2 regions of the Shinella sp. WSC3-e genome follow, and region 1 is predicted to be linked to the other one. Evidence: predicted binding sites of a transcription regulator. Region 1 holds the regulator's gene; the other holds the start of a gene.
The links. The regulator HrcA, encoded in region 1, represses chaperone genes, less so after heat shock. The targets are predictions, from matches to a motif close to GTTAGCACTCNCNNNNNGNGAGTGCTAAC.
Positions count from the first base shown of each region.

Region 2: a site for HrcA is predicted at 2,880-2,908, ahead of groES (co-chaperone GroES). Genes of this name have one in related genera too.

Region 1 covers NZ_OZ000530.1:4,238,351-4,243,776, forward strand. The annotation lists gene rdgB (RdgB/HAM1 family non-canonical purine NTP pyrophosphatase) at 1-71, opposite strand, end outside; gene AABF56_RS20785 (VOC family protein) at 80-496, opposite strand; gene rph (ribonuclease PH) at 510-1,226, opposite strand; gene hrcA (heat-inducible transcriptional repressor HrcA) at 1,420-2,496, shown strand; gene grpE (nucleotide exchange factor GrpE) at 2,589-3,212, shown strand; gene ptsN (PTS IIA-like nitrogen regulatory protein PtsN) at 3,286-3,750, opposite strand; gene hpf (ribosome hibernation-promoting factor, HPF/YfiA family) at 3,824-4,399, opposite strand; gene rpoN (RNA polymerase factor sigma-54) at 4,649-5,426, opposite strand, start outside.
Region 2 covers NZ_OZ000530.1:164,610-170,035, forward strand. The annotation lists gene AABF56_RS00755 (hypothetical protein) at 1-235, opposite strand, end outside; gene groL (chaperonin GroEL) at 831-2,471, opposite strand; gene groES (co-chaperone GroES) at 2,525-2,821, opposite strand; gene AABF56_RS00770 (TIGR01459 family HAD-type hydrolase) at 3,141-3,989, shown strand; gene AABF56_RS00775 (bifunctional riboflavin kinase/FAD synthetase) at 4,004-4,984, shown strand; gene AABF56_RS00780 (hypothetical protein) at 5,017-5,277, shown strand; gene ileS (isoleucine--tRNA ligase) at 5,403-5,426, shown strand, end outside.

The DNA of each region.
Region 1 (5,426 bases):
TCCTCGATCTCGCGGATCTTCCCGGCATTGTGGCTGGCGACGACGATCGTCTTGGTGTCGAGCTTGCGCATGAAATTCCTCAAGCGATGTTCCAGAGGCCCGGTTCGGCGCATTCGAGGCTGTTGCCGGCGGGGTCGCGGAAATAGATGGAGCGGGCGCCGTTCGGCCAGCGGAAATCCGCTTCGATGGCGATGCCGGCTTCTTCGAGCTTTTTCACCCAGAAATCAAGCGCCGGGCCCGGCACGCGGAAACAGGCATGGCCCGGCCCCCTCGCGCCGTGCACCGGCACCGGAAAGGCCTGGGGCGGCGGCGGATGCACGGTCTCGGCCGGATTGAAGATCAGGAGAACGCCGGGGCCGCAGCGGAAGAAGACGTGGCGGTTCGCCTGCCGCGTGATCTTTTCCAATCCCAGGATGCCGCCATAGAAGGCTTCCGCCGCGTCGAGGTCGTCCGCGTAGAGCGCGGTTTCGAGAATGCCTTCGATCGCGGCGGTCATGGCGAAACCTGTCTCAGGCGATCGCCTGCTTCTGCAGGCCGACGAGGTCGGCGATGCCGGCGCGGGCGAGCGCCATCAGGCCGGAGAATTCCTCCTCCGTGAACGGCTTGCCCTCGGCGGTGCCCTGGATTTCGACGATGCCGCCCGAGCCGGTCATGACGAAATTGGCGTCGGTCTCGGCGGCGGAGTCTTCGAGATAGTCGAGGTCGATGACCGACTGGGCGGCGAAGATGCCGCAGGAGATCGCGGCGACATGGTCCTTCAGGACCTTCTCCACCTTGATCATGCTGCGGGCTTCCATCCATTTCAGGCAGTCGTGAAGGGCGATCCAGGCACCGGTGATGGACGCGGTGCGCGTGCCGCCGTCGGCCTGGATGACATCGCAGTCGACGGTGATCTGGCGTTCGCCGAGCGCTTCGAGATCGACGACGGCGCGCAGCGAGCGGCCGATGAGACGCTGGATCTCCTGCGTGCGGCCGCCCTGCTTGCCGGATGCCGCTTCGCGCCGCATGCGTTCGCCGGTGGCGCGCGGCAGCATGCCGTATTCGGCGGTCACCCAGCCCTTGCCGCTGTTGCGCAGCCACGGCGGCGTCTTTTCTTCCAGGCTCGCGGTGACGAGCACGTGCGTATCGCCGAACTTGACGAGACAGGAGCCTTCGGCATGTTTGGAAATGTTGCGCTCGAAGGAAACCTTGCGCATCTGGTCGGTTTTTCTGCCGGACGGCCGCATTGCGAACTCCTGTCTGAATTGTCTGGGAAGCTGCTTTAGACCAGATCGCCGGGCGAGGGAATGGTGGTGCGGCACGGCGCTTGCGTTTTGGCACCTTGCAGCGGGAAACCATGCCGGGAAAATCCGTTTTGCGCTGACCTTCGAAATCACTATATTCCTGTCGGATAACAGGGTTTGCAGCGGAAAGATGGTTTTGAAGAGATCTCCGGGTCCTGACAGTCAGGCGGCGCTCGACGAGCGTTCGGGCGAAATCTTCCGCCGCATCGTCGAGAGCTATCTGGAAAGCGGCGAGCCGCTCGGCTCGCGCAACCTGTCGCGCATCCTGCCCATGTCGCTCTCGCCGGCCTCGGTGCGCAACGTGATGAGCGACCTCGAGGAGCTCGGCCTCATCTATTCGCCGCATATCAGCGCCGGGCGGCTGCCGACGCAGCTTGGCCTGCGTTTCTTCGTCGATGCCTTCATGCAGGTGGGCAACATCTCGCCGGAGGACCGCGCCTCGATCGAGCGCCATGTGCGCCCGCACGGCCAGAAGCATACCGCCGTCGAGACCATGATGAACGAGGCGAGCCAGGCGCTGTCCGGCATGTCGCGCGGCGCGGGCCTCGTCATCACCACGAAGAACGACGCCGTGCTGAAGCATGTCGAGTTCATCCGGCTGGAGCCGACCAAGGCGCTGGTCGTGCTGGTCGGCGATCACGACCAGGTTGAGAACCGCATCATCGAACTGCCGGCCGGCGTCACCAGCTCGCAGCTCACGGAGGCCGCCAACTTCCTCAACGCCCATCTTGCCGGCAACACGCTCGTGGAAGCGCGCTCGCAGCTCGAACGGCTGCGCGGCGAAATCAGCAGCGAGCTGGACAAGCTGTCGCAGGATCTCGTCGAGCGGGGCCTTGCGGTCTGGTCCGGCGGCTTCGATGAGGGCAAGCCGACGCGGCTCATCGTGCGCGGCCGGGCGAACCTCTTGGAAGGCCTTGCCGGCGCCGAGGATATCGATCGCCTGCGCATGCTCTTCGACGACCTGGAGCGCAAGGACAGCCTGATCGAACTCTTGAACCTTGCCGAGACGGGCCCGGGCGTGCGCATCTTCATCGGCTCGGAGAACAAGCTCTTCTCGCTGTCCGGCTCCTCGCTCATCGTCGCGCCCTATCGCGACAGCGACGACAAGATCGTCGGGGCCGTCGGCGTCATCGGGCCGACGCGGCTCAACTATTCCCGGATCGTGCCCATGGTGGACTATACGGCCCAGCTGATCTCGCGGCTTTCGCGCTGAATGCCCGCAATCCGGGCATCGGCCCTTGATTTTTCGGGATCAAAGCTCGATATCGGGCCAAACCCCTTAAAAGATGCAATTCGGAGTACGTCATGACCGACGAGAGCAAGAAACACGGACCTGACGAAGCGGTAGAGAGCACCATCGCCGCCGACACATTCGCGCCGGAGGAGGCGACTGCCGAGGCGGCCGCCCCGGCGGAGCCGGATCCGGTCGATGCCCTGCGGGCCGAAAACGCCGAACTCAGGGACAAGTACCTGCGCCTCGCCGCCGAGATGGACAACCTGCGCCGGCGCACCGAGCGTGACGTGAAGGACGCCAAGTCCTATTCCGTCGCCGGTTTTGCCCGCGACATGCTGGCCGTGTCCGACAACCTGCGCCGCGCGCTGGATGCCATTCCGGCCGAAGCGCAGGCCGCCGAAGACACCGGCCTGAAGGCGCTGGCCGAGGGCGTGGAGATGACCGAGCGTTCCATGCTCGCAGCGCTCGAACGCCACGGCGTGCGCAAGCTTGACCCGATCGGCGAGAAGTTCGATCCGAACTTCCACCAGGCCATGTTCGAAGTGCCGAACCCGGACGTCGCCAACAACACGGTCGTGCAGGTCGTGCAGGACGGCTACGTCATCGGCGAGCGCGTGCTGCGCCCGGCCATGGTCGGCGTTTCCAAGGGTGGCCCGAAGGCGCCCGCCAGCGAGGCGAGCACCGCGCAGGCCTGATCGGCAGACGACAGGACAAAGAAAACCGGCGGTCGCAAAACCGCCGGTTTTTTCATGTGCATTCCATAAAACGCTAGGCCGCGTTCGATGCCTGCTCCTCGCTGAGGCAGGCATAGATGGCGCTCTCGCTGTCGGAGGCGCGCAGCTTTGCGACCATTGCCGGGTCGCGCAGCACGCGGGCGATGCGCGACAATGCCTTGAGGTGGTCCGCGCCGGCGCCTTCCGGGGCCAGAAGCAGGAAGACGAGGTCGACCGGCTGGTCGTCCAGCGCCTCGAAGTCCACGGGGGTTTCGAGCCTCGCGAAGAGACCGGTGATCTGCGAAAGCTCCTTCAGCTTGCCGTGCGGGATGGCGATGCCATTGCCCACGCCGGTCGAACCGAGCCGCTCGCGCTGAAGGATGACGTCGAAGATCTCACGTTCCGGAAGACCGGTGATCTTTGCCGCTTTTGTCGCCAGCTCCTGAAGCAGCTGCTTCTTGGAATTGGCCTTCATCGCCGGAATAATCGCACTCTGCTGCAGCAAACCTGCCAATGCCATGCTTTTGTCCTCGTGCGCTGGGTGAAGGGATTGAAGAAGCGTGGCGCCCGTCCCGGCGCCACGCTCCCGTCACTCAGCCTTTGATATTGGCTGCGTCGATCCAGCCAATATTGCCGTCGTTGCGTCGGTAGACGATATTGAGCTGCTCCGACCCGGCGCTGCGGAAGAGAAGGACCGGCTCGTCCGTCATGTCGAGCGCCATGACGGCGCTGGCGACGGACATGGTCCTGAGTTTCTTCGTGCTTTCCGCAACGATGGTCGGCGCGTAGTCCTCGGGAAGCTCGTCGTCTTCATCGGGGACCGAATCCATCACCGTGTAAGCCACTTCTGCAAAGGCATCATGACCATTGCCGTTGTGGTGATCCTTGAGCTTGCGCTTGTACCGACGCAGGCGCTTCTCGATCCGTTCGGAGGCCGATTGGAAGGCCGCCAGGGGATCGTTCGCTTCGCCATTCGCCTGCAAGGCCATGCCGGTATCGAGGTGCACCTTGCAATCGGCACTGAACCGCGACCCCGCTTTTTCCACGGTAACCTGGCTCGAATATCCTCCGTCGAAATATTTGGTTACGGCCTCTCCCACCTGCTCTTCAATACGCTGGCGGAAGCTGTCGCCGATTTCCATATGTTTTCCGGATACACGCACACTCATGGAGGTTTCCTCTCTTTCGTGATTTGCGTGCAACAGTCTATTCCAACCTTATCCACGTTCCAAGCTTTTCACGCATGCACTGGTTTTTGTGACGCACGCTTCAGAAAAGCGGGGATATGTCTGGAGTTCCGGCCTGCCTTCCCTTCGAAAGTGGGGCGCGCATTAGCCCGTCCCGTCAGCGAAGTCAATTCCCGGGTTCACGCATTCTTAACGTCTGTCATATGCAAACGCCGGTTCTCCGGCTTTGTTTCACGAGGTGGCGGCCTTGGCGAGCGCCCGCTTCTCCCGGCGCCGCTGCACGGAGGAGGGGATGTTCATCGCCTCGCGGTATTTCGCCACGGTGCGGCGGGCAAGATCCACGCCCCCCTCGCGCAGGGCACCCACGATGTCGTCGTCAGAGAGCACCGCGTCGGGGGACTCCTGCGCGATCATGGCGCGGATGCGGTGACGCACGCTTTCGGCCGAATGGGAATCGCCTCCCTCTGCCGAGCCGATCGAGACGGTGAAGAAATATTTCAGCTCGAACAGGCCGCGCGGCGTCAGCATGTATTTGTTCGAGGTGACGCGGCTCACCGTCGATTCGTGCATCTTGATCGCCTCGGCGACCGTCTTCAGGTTCAAGGGGCGCAGATGGTCGACCCCGTGCATCAGGAAGGCATCCTGCTGGCGCACGATCTCGCTCGCCACCTTCATGATGGTGCGGGCGCGCTGGTCGAGGCTGCGGGTCAGCCAGTTGGCCGTCTGCAGGCATTCGTTGAGGAAGCCGGAATCGGCGCTGTCGCGGCTCGTGCGGCTGGAGACGGAGGCGTAGTAGTCGCGATTGACGAGGACGCGCGGCAGCGTCTCGGCATTGAGCTCGACATGCCAGGTTCCGTCCGGCGCGGCGCGCACGACGATATCGGGCACCACGGCCTCCGAGGCGCTCGTCTCGTAGCGCGTGCCGGGCTTGGGGTCGAGCTTGCGGATCTCCGCCAGCATGTCGACGAGGTCTTCCTCGCCGACGCCGCAGAGCTTCTTCAGCGTGGCG
Region 2 (5,426 bases), 650 kb from region 1:
GCGTGCGGTCGAGTGGCTCGTAGCAGCGGATGAGGTTCAGGAGGCCGCAGGTGCGCTGCGGCAGGCCATGCGCCAGCGCCGCCTTGTCGCCCAGCATGAAGAGTCCGTTGGAAAGATCGCCGGTCCAGCGCTCCGTCACGCAATATTGCGTGAGCAGTTCGTTGTCTGTTTCGTCGAACCCCATCGAGCCCGGCAGAAAGGGCGACGAGAGATCAGTCTTGATTATCTTGAACACCTACGACCTCAGGCAGTTGCTCGAATTTAGCCGACATGTCCCGCCCTTGACGGCGCAAGACATGCTAAAAAGCAGTCCCGGCTGACAACCATCGAAGCCCGCCGAACCACTTTCTTATGTACTGAACTGCATCCGGCTCCGTCTGTGCTATCGGATCGGACGTACGCGCGAAGACCGCCGCTGACCTTCATGCAGGTCTTCCGGCGGTTTCTTTCCAGTGCTTGGGGACATCCGGCTGCACGACAAATCGACTGTAGTCCCGTCGAGTTTCAGCGGCTGAATCCCCCGTGAATCTTTAAAGTTCACTTGGAGCGTCTTTATAGTTGGTTTTTTGATGCCATCAACGGCTTTTTGATAATTATTGTACAATTGGAAAAATTCTTTTCACGGCAACGATACAGATGCCGCCCGTCGTTCAAATGCAAAAGGGGCGGCCCGAAGACCGCCCCTTCCGAACTGAACCGGTTGGCTCAGATGTGCAGGCTTTCGCCTGTCACATCATGTCCATGCCGCCAGTTCAGCGCGCTTGACGCGCTGAACCAACTTTAGTGCATGGGCGAAGCTTGATGGTCATGCTGCGATAGGCTTGCGCCTATCACATCATGTCCATGCCGCCCATGCCGCCCATGCCGCCCGGCATACCGGCCGGAGCGTCCTTCTTCGGAAGCTCGGCGATCATGGCTTCCGTCGTGATCAGCAGCGAAGCGACCGAAGCGGCGTTCTGGAGCGCCGTGCGGACAACCTTGACCGGGTCGACGATGCCGAGCGAGATCAGGTCGCCGTATTCGCCGGTCTGGGCGTTGTAGCCGTAGTTGTCTTCGTTCTTGTCGAGGATCTTGCCGACGACGATGGAGGCTTCGTCACCAGCGTTTTCCGCGATCTGGCGAACCAGCGACTGGAGAGCCTTGCGCACGATGTTGATGCCGGCTTCCTGGTCGTCGTTCTCGCCCTTGGCGGCGATCTTCGTGGAAGAACGGAGCAGGGCCACGCCGCCGCCCGGTACGATGCCTTCCTGAACGGCAGCGCGCGTCGCGTTGAGCGCGTCGTCGATGCGGTCCTTCTTTTCCTTCACTTCGACTTCCGTCGAGCCGCCGACGCGGATGACGGCAACGCCGCCGGCGAGCTTGGCAAGGCGTTCCTGCAGCTTCTCGCGGTCGTAGTCGGAGGTGGTTTCCTCGATCTGGGCCTTGATCTGCGCGACGCGGCCTTCGATTTCCGCCTTCTGGCCGGCACCGTCGACGATCGTCGTGTTTTCCTTGGAGATCGAAACCTTCTTGGCACGGCCGAGCATGTCGAGCGTGACGTTTTCGAGCTTGATGCCGAGGTCTTCGGAGATGACCGTGCCGCCCGTCAGGATGGCGATGTCTTCGAGCATGGCCTTGCGGCGGTCGCCGAAGCCCGGAGCCTTGACGGCAGCGATCTTGAGGCCGCCGCGCAGCTTGTTGACGACGAGCGTCGCGAGGGCTTCGCCTTCGACGTCTTCAGCGACGATGACCAGCGGCTTGCCGGTCTGGACGACGGCTTCGAGGACCGGGAGCATCGCCTGGAGGTTCGAGAGCTTCTTCTCGTGCAGGAGAATGTAGGCGTCTTCGAGGTCGGCGACCATCTTTTCCGGGTTGGTCACGAAGTAGGGCGACAGGTAGCCGCGGTCGAACTGCATGCCTTCGACGACTTCGAGTTCGGTCTCGGCGGTCTTGGCCTCTTCAACCGTGATGACGCCTTCGTTGCCGACCTTCTGCATGGCTTCGGCAATGTCGAGACCGACCTGCTTGTCGCCGTTCGCGGAGATCGTGCCGACCTGGGCGACTTCTTCCGAAGTGTTGATCTTCTTGGCCTTGGCCTGGAGATCCTTGACGACTTCGGCGACGGCGAGATCGATGCCGCGCTTCAGGTCCATCGGGTTCATGCCGGCGGCAACGGCCTTGTGGCCTTCGCGAACGATCGCCTGGGCGAGAACGGTCGCGGTCGTCGTGCCGTCGCCGGCGATGTCGTTGGTCTTGGAAGCGACTTCACGGACGAGCTGGGCGCCCATGTTCTCGAACTTGTCGTCCAGTTCGATTTCCTTGGCGACGGAAACGCCGTCCTTGGTGATGCGCGGAGCGCCGAAGGACTTGTCGATGACGACGTTGCGGCCCTTCGGGCCGAGCGTTACCTTCACTGCGTCTGCGAGGACGTCGACGCCACGCAGCATCTTTTCGCGCGCGGTGCGGCCGAATTTGACTTCTTTGGCTGCCATTGTGAGAACTCCTGAAGAGGTGTCAGCTGAATTGGGAAGGGATTACCGGCGGATCAGCCGATGATGCCCATGATGTCGGCTTCCTTCATGATCAGAAGGTCTTCGCCGTCGAGCTTGACTTCGGTGCCCGACCACTTGCCGAACAGGACGCGGTCGCCGGCCTTGACGTCGAGCGCGACGACCTTGCCGCTTTCATCGCGGGCGCCGGAGCCGACGGCGACGACTTCGCCTTCCTGCGGCTTTTCCTTGGCGGTGTCCGGAATGATGATGCCGCCCTTGGTCTTGGCTTCGGATTCGACGCGACGAACGACGACGCGATCGTGAAGCGGGCGGAAGGTGGTGCTTGCCATTGTCTTATCCCTCGATCAAATGACATTGCGGATCGCGAGATGGATCCGGTGGATTGATGTTAGCACTCGCCTTTCGTGAGTGCTAGCGATGCCGAGATAGGCGGCTGGGCGTTTGGAGTCAAGAACGGCGCCTGCAAAATTTTTCGCCCGGTATGGTTACCGCAGCCGCCAGATGGGAGCGTCATCGCACGCCATCAAGACGGCGCGGTGAATTTTCATCCGTTTGCCCGCCGATGGGGCAAAAATGTGCGGAGAGGCTTGTTTTCTTGCCGTCGCTTTGCAATGTCAGCCGGGCTCGATCTCGACACGGGAATCCCTTATGGCTCACCGCATCCAATCCTTCCGCGACATCACGCAGCATTATGACGTGGTCCTTTGCGACGTCTGGGGCGTCCTGCACAATGGCGTCGAAGCCTTCTCCCATGCTTCCGAAGCGCTCGCCGCCGCGCGCGCGGCCGGGCTGACGGTCGTGCTGATCACCAATTCCCCGCGCCCGCATCCGGGTGTGAAAGTGCAGATCCGCGGCCTTGGCGTGACGGATGACGCCTACGACCGGATCGTCACGTCCGGCGACGTCACCCGCGCGCTGATCGCCGGGGGGCCGAAGAACATCTACTTCATCGGCGCCGAAAAGGACCTGCCGCTGCTCGACGGCCTCGGCGTCGAGCCGGTCGGGCTGGAGGAGGCCGGCATCGTCGTCTGCGCGGGCCTGCGCAGCGACGAGACGGAAACCGTCGAGGATTATCGCGCCGAGCTGACGGCGCTCGCGGCGCGGGAACTGCCCTTCATCTGCGCCAATCCCGACCTCGTCGTCGAGCGCGGCCACAAGCTCATTCCCTGTGCCGGCGCGATCGCCAAGCTCTATGAGGAGCTGGGCAGCGCCACCCGGATCGCCGGCAAGCCGCACCGCCCGATCTACGAGAAATCGATCGCCGAGGCGCGCGAGGTGCGCGGTGATTTCGACCTCTCGCGGGTGATCGCCATCGGCGACGGCATGCCGACGGACGTGCGCGGCGCGGAGGCCTTCGGGCTCGACGTGCTGTATATTTCGGGTGGCATCCACGCGCAGGACTATGTCGAGGGCGGTCGCACGGACGAGGCGAAGCTGGAGGCCTTCCTGAAACGCGAGGGCGCCCACCCGAAATGGTGGATGCCCCGGTTGCAGTGACGGAGACGGTCGTCATGACGGTGTTTCACAGGAACGAGACGAGGGAGCCGCTGCCGGAGCACCTGCGCGGCGGCGTCGTCGCCATCGGCAACTTCGACGGCGTGCATCGCGGCCACCAGGCCGTTCTGCAGCGGGCGCTCGATATCGCCGCCGAGCGCGGCATTCCCGCCCTGGTGCTGACCTTCGAGCCGCATCCGCGCACGGTCTTCCGGCCCGAGCGCCCGGTCTTCCGCCTGACGCCGGCGCCGCTGAAGGCCCGCATTCTCGAAGGCATGGGTTTTTCCGCCGTCATCGAATACCCGTTCGACCGCAGCTTCTCCGAAATCTCCGCGCACGATTTCATCCGCACCGTCCTGATGGACTGGTTGCACGCGTCCGAGGTCGTCACCGGCTTCGATTTCCACTTCGGCAAGGGCAGGGAAGGCGGGCCGGCCTTCCTGATGGCCGCCGGCCAGGAAAACGGTTTCGGCGTCACGCTGGTCGATGCCTTCCGCGACGAGAACGCCTCCGTCATCTCCTCCAGCTTCATCCGTGCCCTGCTCGGCGAAGGCGCGGTTGCGGAAGCCGCCGGCCAGCTCGGCTACCGCTACACGGTGGAGGCCGAGGTCATCGACGGCAAGAAGCTCGGCCGCACGCTCGGCTATCCGACCGCCAACATGCAGCTTCCGCCGGAAGTGGAACTGCGCAGCGGCATCTACGCCGTGCGCTTCCGCCGGCCCGACGGAAGCCTCCACGACGGCGTCGCCAGCTACGGCCGCCGCCCGACGGTCGATGCGAACGGCGCGCCGCTGCTCGAAACCTTCCTCTTCGATTTCTCCGGCGACCTCTACGGCGAGGTCTGCGCCGTCTCCTTCTTCGGCCACTTGCGCGACGAACTGAAGTTCGACGGCCTCGATGCGCTCGTCGTGCAGATGAAGCGCGACGAGGAGGAGGCACGGGCGCTGCTCTCCGGTGTTTCGCCGCTGGGACCGATCGACCGGCGGCTCTGTTTCTGATCGCAAGCGACGGCCTTACCGTCGGCAATTTGTTGACGAATCTTGCCCCATTCTCCTTCGTCATCCTCGGGCTTGACCCGAGGATCCATTTTTTTCAACGGCTTATGGATCCTCGGGTCAAGCCCGAGGATGACGAAGGAGAGGTCTGGCAGTCTTTGTCAGCGTCCCGCCGCGGCTTTGCCGCTCGTCATGTCTTTTCAAACCGCCCAAAACGCCGTAAGACCGCGCGCATGATGCTCGACCGGCTGACCATCGATCTGCGAATTAGTGGCCCGGCCTTCCGCGCGCTCTGAGCGAGGCCGGAAGGTCCGGGATTTCGGGCGTTTCGAAAGCGCCCCCGCCGTCAGTGCCCATTGCATGACCTGACACCTTCCCCGCATGCGCGAAAGATGCGCGCGACGAGACGATAGCCATACCCATGACCGATACGCCCGAAAAAGTC